One region of the Clostridium sp. CTA-19 genome, then DNA from elsewhere that is predicted to be linked to it. Evidence: a T-box and tRNA genes for the amino acid it is inferred to sense, from the RefSeq annotation. Region 1 holds a T-box; the other regions hold tRNA genes.
The links. The T-box of region 1 lies ahead of trpS (tryptophan--tRNA ligase). A T-box ahead of a tRNA ligase gene usually reads a tRNA of that ligase, here a tRNA-Trp.
Positions count from the first base shown of each region.

Region 2: it encodes a tRNA-Trp, which carries the amino acid that the T-box ahead of trpS (tryptophan--tRNA ligase) is inferred to sense. The anticodon was not compared.
Region 3: it encodes a tRNA-Trp, which carries the amino acid that the T-box ahead of trpS (tryptophan--tRNA ligase) is inferred to sense. The anticodon was not compared.

Region 1 covers NZ_BAAABH010000016.1:57,577-61,903, forward strand. The annotation lists gene ACYUE0_RS10260 (GH36-type glycosyl hydrolase domain-containing protein) at 1-1,273, shown strand, start outside; gene ACYUE0_RS10265 (hypothetical protein) at 1,402-1,920, opposite strand; gene ACYUE0_RS10270 (hypothetical protein) at 2,086-2,301, opposite strand; T-box leader at 2,441-2,674, shown strand; gene trpS (tryptophan--tRNA ligase) at 2,767-3,765, shown strand; gene ACYUE0_RS10280 (GGDEF domain-containing protein) at 4,033-4,327, shown strand, end outside.
Region 2 covers NZ_BAAABH010000013.1:24,650-28,976, forward strand. The annotation lists gene ACYUE0_RS08855 (GNAT family N-acetyltransferase) at 1-326, opposite strand, end outside; gene ACYUE0_RS08860 (lysophospholipase) at 938-1,858, shown strand; tRNA gene ACYUE0_RS08865 (tRNA-Trp) at 1,991-2,066, opposite strand; gene ACYUE0_RS08870 (CBS domain-containing protein) at 2,161-2,781, opposite strand; gene tsaE (tRNA (adenosine(37)-N6)-threonylcarbamoyltransferase complex ATPase subunit type 1 TsaE) at 3,500-3,961, shown strand; gene tsaB (tRNA (adenosine(37)-N6)-threonylcarbamoyltransferase complex dimerization subunit type 1 TsaB) at 3,958-4,327, shown strand, end outside.
Region 3 covers NZ_BAAABH010000013.1:20,096-24,422, forward strand. The annotation lists gene ACYUE0_RS08835 (ABC transporter permease) at 1-879, opposite strand, end outside; gene ACYUE0_RS08840 (ABC transporter ATP-binding protein) at 879-1,961, opposite strand; tRNA gene ACYUE0_RS08845 (tRNA-Trp) at 2,632-2,707, opposite strand; gene ACYUE0_RS08850 (AI-2E family transporter) at 3,019-4,218, shown strand; gene ACYUE0_RS08855 (GNAT family N-acetyltransferase) at 4,272-4,327, opposite strand, start outside.

The sequences.
Region 1 (4,327 bases):
AGCTTCATATCAGTTTGAAGAAGGAGATGTTATGCACTGGTGGCACCCATACAGTGAATGTGGTATAAGAACTAAGTTTAGTGATGATTTGTTGTGGCTACCATATGTAGTTTGTGATTATATAGAAAGAACTGGAGATATTTCTATTTTAGATGATGAAGTAAGATATATAAAAGGCGAACCTTTAAAAGATGATATAGATGAATTTTATGGGAAAGTAAAAAAATCTCATAGAAAAGGAACTATATACGAGCATTGTATAAAAGCCATAGAAAAATCATTGAAATTTGGAATACATGATTTGCCTTTAATGGGAAGTGGTGATTGGAATGATGGAATGAGCACCATTGGCAATAAAGGTAATGGAGAAAGTGTTTGGCTTGCATGGTTCATATATTCGGTACTAGATAACTTTAAATATTTATGCAAAGAAAAAGGTGATTTAAATCTATATGAAAAATATGCTGGTGTTATGGAAAAACTTAAAGTGGCTGTAGAAAAAAATGGATGGGATGGAAATTGGTATAAGAGAGCATATTTTGATGACGGGACTCCATTAGGTTCTAGTGAAAATGATGAATGTAGAATTGATTCAATAAGTCAATCTTGGAGTGTAATATCTAAATGTGCAGATACATCAAGAGCAAAGGAAGCTATGAGTAACTTATACAGGTACTTAATAAACAAACAAGAAGGCATAATAATGCTTTTAACTCCATCTTTTGATAAATCAAACTTAGAACCAGGCTATATAAAAGGTTATATTCCAGGCGTTAGAGAAAATGGTGGGCAGTATACTCATGGTGCTATTTGGACTATACTAGCATATGCTGTTTTAAATGAAGGAGAAAAGGCTGTAGAACTTTTCAATATGATAAATCCAATAAATCACAGCAAAGATTTTAGTACTGCTAATAAATATAAAGTCGAACCATATGTGATGTGTGCAGATGTGTACTCTTCATTTCCTCATAATGGAAGAGGAGGATGGACCTATTATACAGGAAGTGCTTCATGGATGTATAAAGTAGCCATAGAGGCAATATTAGGATTTAGACTTAAAGATGGGAAAGGATTTACAATAGAACCTTTAAAAAACATACCTTTTAAAAAATATACTATAACGCATAAAACAGATAAGAGCACATATATAATAAATGTGGAGTACGGTGAAGAAAATGGAATTTACTTAGACGGGAATTTAATAAAAAGTAATTTTATAAGATATGAGAATGGTGAACATAGCTTAATTTATAGAATTAAAAATCAATAAAAATGGTATGTAAAAAATTAATCAAATGAAGGTGTATTTCAAAGTAGAATTTTATTTTGATAAGACACCTTCATTTTTGTAGTGTTAATAAAAATTAGTTTATATATAATGAAAAACAGAAATAAGAACTATACTAATTTAGATGTTAGAGTACTAGAACCAATACTAGGTATAGAAATATTAGGGCAAATATTAATTTTAGGTTTCTGTCTATCGTTATTTAAAGAAATAGAGCCTTTGATTGTATAGGATTCTTTAGTACAAGTATCACTAAAAATTACGTGCACTTTTATAAAGTAATCATAATTATTACTTTTTCCTACTTTAGTTATTTTAATTATATCGCATTCACTATCAAAGCCCATGTCAACAGCTAATTTTACGTATTTATTTTGAAGTTTTTTAGAAGTGAGTTTATCATATGAATTTTTGGTCATATAAGGTTTGACTCTTGATAAAAATGAGTCTTTAGGATATATGGAATTATGTTGTAATACAATGGGAATTTCATCATTTTTAAAAGAATATATACTGTTTAGAAAGTCCTCAATGACTAGTTGCTGTTTAGTAGGAGTAGGAGTAGATCCAAAAAGAAAAATAGTGGAAAAAATATACAATATAACTATAAAAAATTTGAAATTTTTCAAGTTACCACTCCTTAGCCTTTTAATAATCATTATATCAACTGTGGAGTAATTATCTTCAATAAAATATAAAAATTTACATTATTAACATGAAATTAATCTTTAAAGTAAATAAAAATATCTTAAAATAAGTGTAGAACTTATTTTAAGATATAAAAAAAGTATATACTAATCTTCTTTATTTTCAGTAGTAGGTATATCTTCTCCACGATTATAAGTATAATCAAATTCTGCATTAGATATATTATTTGCTACAATAGGATTAGTAACATTGTCTGGAAGTTCTATATAATCTTTTTTTGAAAAACATTTAGTTTTATTAAGTGGTGCATCCAAATAGTTTCTTAAGTTAGGTGCATAATTTGTTTTCTTATCTTTAGTCATATAATCAACTCCTTATTTGTATAAAAATGAAATAATTTATTAGTGGTTCATAATTATTTTGGCTATAAATAAAAAAAAAATACTAAATTAATAAAAAACATTGACCAAAACAAATATCAGGAGTATACTGTTATAAAATCATAAATCTATGAAGAGAAGTAAGTAAACTTAAAAACAAATTTAAAGAGAGTGATAGACGGTGGAATTATCACAATTATGATTAAGTTGAATGGGTCTCTGAGAGCAAAGGCGAAATACATAGTAGTCTTTGACGTGTCCTCACGTTATAGAGGTAGGATATTATTATGTATCTAAGAGTAGAGTAGCTTTTAAAGCTAAAATTAGGTGGTACCGCGTTATTGACGCCCTATAGATTAATTCTATAGGGCTTTTGTTTTTTTATTTAAAATAAAAAATTATATGTAATAAGAATTAATTTTAAAATATATATTGGAGGTATTGATTATGGAAGAAAAAAGAAAAGTTATATTTAGTGGAATTAAACCATCAGGTGATTTAACATTAGGAAACTATTTAGGAGCTATAAAAAATTGGGTTAAACTTCAAGAAGAATATGAGTGCTATTTTTGTGTAGTAGATTTACATGCTATTACAGTTCAACAAAAGCCAGCAGATCTTAGAAAAAGAACTTTAGAAATTTTAGCTATTTATATAGCATCAGGAATTATTCCAGAGAAAAATACTATGTTCATACAATCACATGTACCAGCACACAGTGAATGTTCATGGCTTTTAACTTGTAATAGCTATATGGGTGAGCTTTCAAGAATGACTCAGTATAAAGATAAAGCAAAGAAAAGTGGAGATAGTATAAGTGCAGGTTTATTTAACTATCCAGTGTTAATGGCAGCAGACATACTTTTATATCAAAGCGATGTAGTACCTGTTGGAATAGACCAAGTACAGCACTTAGAACTTGCAAGGGATATTGGAGAGAGATTTAATAAAACCTATAGTCCAACATTTAAAATTCCAGAGGCATATGTTCCAAAAGCAGGTGCTAAAATAATGGATTTACAAAATCCAGAAAAGAAAATGTCAAAATCAGAAGAAAATCCAAATTGCTATATATTAATAATGGACCCACCAGATGTAATTAGAAAGAAAATTTCAAGAGCAGTTACAGATAGTATCGGTGAGGTAAGATATAGTGATGAGCAACCAGGTGTTAAAAATTTAATGACAATATTAGGTGCTATAAAAAATATGACTATGGAAGAAATAGAAGAAAAATATAAAGGTCAAGGATATGCACAATTTAAAAAGGATGTAGGGGAAGCTATAGTAGAAGAATTAGAGCCAGTTCAAACTAAAGTAAAAGAGTTATTAGAAAATAAAAAAGAACTTGAAGAAATTTATACAAAAGGTGCGGAAAAAGCAAGATATGTAGCTAATAAAACCCTTTCAAAAATGAAAAGAAAAATAGGATTTATTCAAATGTAAAAAAACAGCTTTAAAGCTGTTTTTTTATTTTTAATTATCATATTTAAAATCTTTAGATTATAGTGTTTAAAATTTTTTAATGAGCAATTATAAAAATAACATTCAATATTATGAATTAATGATTACTAACAAGCAAATAATAGACAAAGAAAACAAAGAAAGGAGGAAGTTAGTCAAAACTATTGATATTTTATAAAAAATGGATAAATTAAAGGAGTAAAAAAGAAAAATTATAAGTATTTATAGGCCTTTGACAACGACTATATAGTGAATGATAAATCGGTAAATTTAGATATATATTTTACTATTTTTATAGTAGAAATTTTTATTATTTTTAGTTTTTTATATTTTTATATGGATAGAAATAGTGTAATAGATTTTATTATGCTTGGAGCCATGTCTTTAATTATTATTATTTCATATTTAAAAGGTACTATTTGGGGAATGTTGAGTAGTGCTTTTGTTATATTTATTTATGCTACATATTTTATATACACTAATATAACTTTATCAAAAACTATAGAATTAAATGTTTATTTGTGGTTATTTTTTATACCTATAA
Region 2 (4,327 bases), on a different contig from region 1:
CATCTATTAGAATACAAATCTAAATTATATATTCCTATTTCTCCTATAAATTTATAATGAACTTTATCAATGATTACCCAATGTATACCTTTTTTATTGCTATAATCATTTATTAAATGCTCTAAATATAACTTTATTTGTTTTTTTAAATCAAAAATTTCAGTTCCTGAGTATTTCATAACTTCATCATCTGATAATAAACTCTCATAATCTTTTTCATAGGCCTTATCACATTTTAGCAATAGAAATCTTTCAGTTTCCATAGTTGGAAATATTGAAAAACACCTTTCTCTAAAGTCCTTATAGTCTATCAAATTGTCAGGCATAACACTTCCCCCTCGCCTATACTAAATGATTAATTCTGTATTTTAATCAGCGGTAAACTTTATGTATTATATGTTATAAACTTTATTTATGTACTATAAAAAACGCTTATATCATAAATTTTGTATAATTTTTTCTATATTTATATTATATCAAATTTTCTGATTTTTTAAACTAACTTTTTGTAAATTTTATTATATTATGTGTAGTTTTATACTATATAATTAGTTTTATTATACTTTTTATTTACCTATGATTATTAAATTTAATATATTTTGGTATATTATATTATATAGGGTACACCTTATGGCTTAAATTTATACACTAAAAAATTTTCTTAATGTATAAATTTAAGTTTGAGATTGTATCCCTATTGTATAGGGATACAATCTCCAATTTAAATTTATTCAACAACTTTAAAATATTTTCATACAAAATGTAGTGTTGAATTCTAAGTGATTCAGAGCATGTCTCACTATTTTAGGTATCCAAGTTTTGGAATGGATAATTTAAAAAGTCAACTTGGAACCCTATATATTGCGATAATTGGTTTATTTCAATATAATCGATCATAAAATTTATTAATATTAAAACTAGAGAAGGGATTGATATTATGACTTTAAGTACATTTTTTATAAAGGACAAAAAAGATAAAAATATTCATATTTATAAATGGGACTGTGACGTTTCTTCACCTAAAGGAATAGTTCAAATTTCTCATGGTATGGCAGAACATGGACTTAGATACGATAATTTTGCTAAGCTTTTAAATGATAATGGATTTATTGTTTATGCAAATGACCATCGAGGTCATGGCAAAACTAGCCCTAATAATTTAGGTTATATGGGGAAAGGTGATGCTTTTCATTTAATGGTAGATAATTTAAAAGATGTAACGGAATTAATAAAAAAAGAAAATCCTAATCTTCCTATATTTCTTTTCGGCCATAGTATGGGCTCTTTTTTATCTCTTCGATATTCTGAACTTTTTGGCAAAGAACTTAATGGCTTAATCTTATGTGGAAGTAATGGTAATCAAAAACTATTATTTTCTTTTGCAGAAAAACTAGCTAAATATCAAATGAAAAAACATGGTGAGAAAACCCCTGCTAAATTTATGGACAAATTAAGTTTTGGTAATTTTAATAATAAATTTAAACCTATAAGAACAAATTTTGATTGGCTCACTAGAAATACAGCAGAAGTCGATAAATATATAGATGACCCTTTATGTGGAGCTATACATTCTAATTCATATTTTTATTACTTATTAAAAGGACTAAAACGTAATCATAAAAGTGAAAATTTATCTATGATTCCTAAATCTTTACCTATATTACTTATAAGTGGAAGTGAAGATCCTGTTGGGCTTATGGGTAATGGTGTTAAAAAATTGCAAAAAAGTTTACTGCACCATGGAATAAACTCCGTAGATATGATTTTATATCCTGGTGCAAGACATGAACTTTTAAACGAACTAAATAAAGATGATATTCATTTGGATGTACTAAAATTTTTAAATGATATTTTATAGAATTATAATTTCAGTATCTACAAACTAAAGTGAGTGGTATAATTTTTTAATATTTTAGTTTTTATTATTATTATAGGTAAGATTTATTTGTTTTTCTGCATAAAAAAATCAGTAGCTTTGCTACTGATTTCATGGCAGGGGCACGAGGACTTGAACCCGGAACCAACGGTTTTGGAGACCGCTACTCTACCAATTGAGCTATACCCCTATAACAATAAATATTCTAGCATAACATTTTATGTTTTGTCAATATATTTTCAAAATAAAATCACACCTAAAGTTTAGGTATGACTTTATTTAAACTATAAAATTTTAAATCCTGCTGATTTAACTTTTGATAATATTTCATCGAAATTATCTGTTTTTAGCCTTACTACAATTTCTTTAACTTCTGTTTTGCTTTTAGGATCTACTACTACAAAACTCATTATGTCACCTTTGTTTTCTGTTATTATTTTAGATAACTTTGATATTTGGCCTGGAATGTCATGAGCTATTACAGCTAAACGATTACCCTTATTTAAACCAAACAATTCTGTGAATTGATGAAATATTCCATAGTGAGTTACTATGCCTTTAAATACTTCTCTATTGTCTACTACTGCTAAAAAAGAAACATTTTTAGTTTCTAAAAAATATGCAGCTTCTTCAACTTGTTCCAATGGTTTTATAACTGGAACATCAGTTCTCATTACATTTTCCACTAAAAAATCTGATAAAAGACATTCTCTTTCTACACTTTTTTCATAATAATAAGTATAGATTTTTTCTTTTGATATGACACCTAGAAATTCATCCCCTTCTGCTACTGGAATTGATAGAAATCCGTGTTTTTCCATAAGTTCTAAAGCTTCACCTATAGTCATTTTGGGCAAAGCCGTTACTAACTTATCTCTGGTTAACATCAAGTTACTTACAAACATTTTTTTCCTCCCTATCTCTATTTTATTTTTAGTTTTTATAAGGTTTCAAAATCTTATTTCATAGATTTTTAATACCTCTAAAGTGAATACATACTCGTAAATATCTTAAATATAAAAATATATTTAGACCAAAGTTTTTTTACACTTCACAAATAAATTTAAATGCGAGCTTGTTTCACTATAAGACTGCAAAATTTACACTTTATTTTTTAATTATTTTAAATCTGTTATTAAACGCCATAGAGGATTCCAATTTATAATTTTTATTTACATCATTATTAACTTAGAATTTTTAAGTTAAACAAAACCATGCATTAATGGATAGTTATGGTAATTTTCGTAATCAATTGTATTTTCTTAATATTCTTTCATTAATCAGTGTATAAAATACTAGTTTATAGTTTAAATTTATATTAATAATACTTTTTTCAGAATATTATATATTATTTAATTATACATTATTTTCTAAACTTTATAAATATCAAGTGGATATTGCTATTTTAAATTTATAGCTCTATTTAGCTTATGTTAATTAGCATAAAATCTTTACTAAAATATATATTTAAATAAACTTTATTTGTAACATTTTCACTTTATTTCTTTATAAATATAATATGTACAAATTTTACTATTATAAAACTAATAAAAAATTAAGAGTTTGTGTATTTTCTTTTCTTTTTATTATTTTTGGGCTAAAATATTATATGAGGTGAACGTAATGGAATTTATCGTTAATACTGTAGAAGAAACTCAAAAACTCGGTATTCAAATTGGCAAGCTTTGCAATAGTGGGGACATTATTTGCCTTATTGGTGATTTAGGAACTGGAAAAACTCATTTAACTAAAGGAATTGCCCTAGGTCTTGAAATAAATGAAAGTATAACTAGTCCCACCTTTAACATTGTTAACGAATATGACGATGGAAGATTAAAATTTTATCATTTTGATGTTTATAGAGTAAACGATCCTGATGAAATAGCTGCTATTGGCTTTGATGAATATATATTTGGCAATGGCGTTAGCGTTATAGAATGGGCTAACTACATTGAAGAATTAATTCCTCAAGACAATTTAACTATATTACTTGAGAAAGTACCTCAATTAGGGTCTTCATTTAGAAAAGTAACTATTAAACATCAAGGTAAAAGATATGATTATATAAAGGAGTTAACACTATGATAATTCTTAGCTTAGATTGTGCAACAGAATGCGCTACAGCTGCACTACTAAAAAATGATGCACTAATTGGTGAAATTAATATTAATAATAAAAAACAGCATTCATCAATTCTTATGCCAATGATTGACCAACTTTTTAAAAATACAAATTTAACATTAAATGATGTTGATGGGTTTGTTGTTTCTAAAGGACCAGGCTCATTTACTGGTCTTAGAGTTGGAATGTCTACAATAAAAGGATTAGCACAGGCTTTAAATAAGCCTTTTGTATCTGTTTCAACTTTAGATGGACTTGCAAATAATTTATATTTTGCTGATGGAATTATATGTCCTATAATGGATGCTTTACGTGGCAATGTATATACTG
Region 3 (4,327 bases), on a different contig from region 1:
GGCATCTTTACCTTTTGTTGCTTTAAAATATAGTCCTATTGCTATTAACATAAGTAATATTAATACTACTGCTATAGCTGCTCCAAAAGGCCAATCTCTAGATGTTAAAAACTGATTTTTTATCAAATTAGATATTAACATTGTTTTACTTCCACCCATCAAGTCAGAAATAAAGAAATATCCTAAAGTTGGTATAAACACTAGCATACATCCAGCTATTATTCCTGGTTTTGTAAGCGGTAATGTTACATCTTTAAAAGTTTTAACTGGTGATGCTCCTAAATCACTAGCTGCTTCTATATAACTCATATCTAATTTTTCAATTGATGTATATATAGGAAGTATCATAAAAGGTAACATAATATACACCATACCTAAAAGTACAGCTCCGTCAGTATATAACATTTGTATTGGTGATGATATCATTCCAATTTTTAGTAATAATGTATTTATTACCCCTTCTGTCCTTAAAAGTATTATCCATGCATAAGTACGAACTAATGAATTTGTCCAAAATGGTAATATCACTAAAAGTAATAATATAGACCTATACTTTTTTTTTGCTCTTCCAATAAAATATGCAAATGGATACCCTATAATTAAACATCCAACAGTTGTTAAAATTCCTATTAAAACTGTTTTCCAAAGTATTTGTAAATATATTGGTGATAACAGTCTTTTATAATTTTCTATTGTTAAAGGTAATTGAACTTCTCCGTATTCACCTCTTGATAGAAAACTAAACAAAAATACAATTGTAAGTGGCACAACAAAAAAAGTCACTAACCACAAAGTTACGGGTCCTACTGTAGCTAATAGTGATTTTAAATTGTTTCTATTTTTGTGAAGCTTATTAACTTCCTTTGTTTTCTCTAACATTATTGAACCACCACTGCATGTTTAGGATTCCATATAGCAAATATATTTGGTTTATTCTGCTCTTCTAATGAATAAACTTGACTTATAGGCTCTGCTACAATAAACTCTGTTCCATTTTCAGTTGTAACAACAGTTTTTATTACAGAACCATTATAAATTCTTTCTTTTACTTTTACTTTTATTCCGACCATTCCATTATCTATATTGTTAGAAAGTTTTATTCTTTCTGGTCTAATAGCTAAACAAATTTCCTCTGTAATAGAATTCTCAGTATGTCCTATGAGAATATCTTCTCCAAATTTGTTATCTACAAGATATAATTCTTCTCCTCTTTCTAACACAGTTCCCTCAAATAAATTCGTTTCACCAATGAAGTTTGCCACAAATTTTGTTCTAGGTTTTTCATAAATTTCTGAAGGTGTTCCTACATGTTCTATAACACCATTGTTCATTACTACTATTCTATCTGACATTGTTAGCGCCTCTTCTTGGTCATGAGTAACATATATAAATGTTATTCCAAGCTTTCTTTGAAGCTGTTTTAATTCAAGCTGCATTTGTTTTCTTAACTTTAAATCTAAAGCTCCTAAAGGTTCATCTAAAAGTAATACTTTCGGATTATTTATTACCGCTCTTGCTATTGCAACCCTTTGTTTTTGACCTCCTGAAAGTTCGCTAGGCATCCTTTTTTCAAAGCCTTCAAGTTGAACCATTTTCAGCATTTCATGCACTTTTTCTTTTACTTCACTATCTTTTACATTTTTAACCCTTAGTCCAAATGCTATATTTTCATAAATGTTCATATGTGGAAATAGTGCATAGCTTTGAAAAACTGTATTTACACATCTTTTATATGGTGGTACTTTTGAAATTTCCTCTCCGTCTATAAAAATCTCACCTTTTGTAGGATTTTCAAACCCTGCTATCATTCTTAGTGTAGTAGTTTTGCCACAGCCACTAGGTCCTAGAACAGTTAGAAATTCACCCTTTCTTATATCTAAGGAGACATTATCCACTGCCAAAAAATCGCTTTCTAAAAATCCTTTGCTTATTCCTTTTAATTGAACCATTACATCAATCAAGAAAATCACCCCTGCTTTCTAATATTTTTTATTTATATATTTTTTAAGGAATATACCGGAAATAACATTCTTTCCTTAATATACCTAATTATTAACAAAATAAAAATCCCTTGCATTTTTATTGCAGGGGATATTAGTACTCATAACTTATTCAGCATTAGCTAATATAAATTGATTATGAACTAATTTATAAATTTAGAATAAATTCTAAAGTGTTAACCTAACATAATTAACCCCTTCTCGTATCTATTTTTAATAATTGGTTTATTGTTTTGCAACAATTTTTCCATATTAGTAAATATACCTATTATAAAAAATAAAACTTACCTGTAAAATTAAAATTTACTTGTAAAATTTAAACTTAAATTTATTTAAAATCCATAGTCTTAGTTATATATAGCATATGTAATATATTTAGTTTTAAGACATTTTTGATTTTTAAAATAAATATTGTTTTATATGATTCTTTTTAGTCTATAACTTAAATTCTATGTCTAAATCTGTACATAAAAGTATAAGTAAACTATATAACATTTAAATGCCATTAAACATTAACAAAAATCATTACTTTTGATTATAGCAAAAGCAAAAATAAAATTCTACATTTATTTTCTTTTTGTTATGTTTTTTTTACATAAAAAAAATCAGTAGCAACCGCTACTGATTTTTATGGCAGGGGCACGAGGACTTGAACCCGGAACCAACGGTTTTGGAGACCGCTACTCTACCAATTGAGCTATACCCCTATATTAATTATTACATTTGTTATATTAACATTTTGTATAGATTATGTCAATATTAAGTAAATTTATTTTTGTATAGAATAAAACTCCCTTTTGTATTATTATAGTTTTAGATAAGAATTATAATTTTGAGTCTAAATTGGTATAAATATTAAGTTTTGCATACAAAATAGTTTTAAGTAGACACATGTAAATTAAATTCAGATCAAAAATTCTTATACTTTTAACTTAAATAACATTGATTATATAATTGTAATCAACTTTAATTAAAATTAAAGTTTTTAATATTCAAAAAAATTAAAGGTGGGTTGATTTTGAACAAATTTAAAGATTTAAAAGAAAAATTTAATGCTAATCTCTATATATTATTGATTATTTTATGTGCTTACATAGGCGTTAAAATTATAGATAATTATTATATATTATTTAACTTATATGATTTATTATTAGGCATACTTTGGCCATTTATATTGGCTGCAATAATTGCTTATGTGCTTAATCCTATAATGAAAGTTTTTGAAAACAAACTTAATTTATCACGAGGGATAAGTTTACTTTCTACTTTGATTCTTGTAACTCTTGTTTTAGTACTTTGTGCAATTTACTTAGTTCCAGGAATAGTTTCTAATATTACAACTCTTATTAACTCTATACCTGAGATGGTTAGAATTTCAGAAAAATGGTTTAATAATGCTATAAATAGTGAACTCACAATGGAAATTGCAAATAAAATCAATATATTGGAAAATCTTGGTAACTGGTCTACAACTTTCTTTAATACAGCTTTAGCATCATTAGTAACTGTTACTTTATCTATAGTTAATTGGGTATTTGCATTAATTATAGCTGTTTATTATTTATTTTATAAAGAGACATTTGTTAAGTCTTCAAGAAAATGGTTGTTTATAATTTTTAGAGAAAGATTAGGAAAAAAACTTTTAGAATTTTTCCACGCTGTGAATTATATGTTAGGTACTTATTTATGGGTCAGAGCAGTAGAATCTACTATAGTTGGAATAGCTTGTTTTATAGGCCTTATATTTATAAAATCTCAATATATAGTTTTAATTTCAGTAGTATTTGGTATAACTAATATGGTACCTTACTTTGGACCTTTTGTTGGTATAGTGTTTGGTGTAGTACTAAATATATTCTTCAATCCTATGACAGCTTTAATAGTTTTAATTTGGCTGTTTGTGTTACAACAAATTGATGGAAATTGGCTTGGACCTAAAATGTCATCTAATAGCATTGGCATAAACCCTGTAGCTTGTTTACTTGCACTTAGTGTTGGTGGAAAGCTCTATGGAATGATAGGTATGCTTATAGCTATTCCTATAGCTGGAGCTTTAAAAATTTATTATGAACGATATTTAAATAAATATACAAGTAAAAACCCTAAGTTAGTTGATGCCATTGATAATTATAAAGTTGATATTAGTCATATAAAAGTTAAAAAGAATTCTAGCATTAAATCTTCTTCAAATAGAAAAGATAATAATTCTAATAATTAATTTTAAAAAGAGATTTAAAAATAATATATATTATTTTTAAATCTCTTTTTTAATTACATTACTTTACTATAAAGTTCTTCTTTTCTTATCATAGCCCAAAGCTCAACAT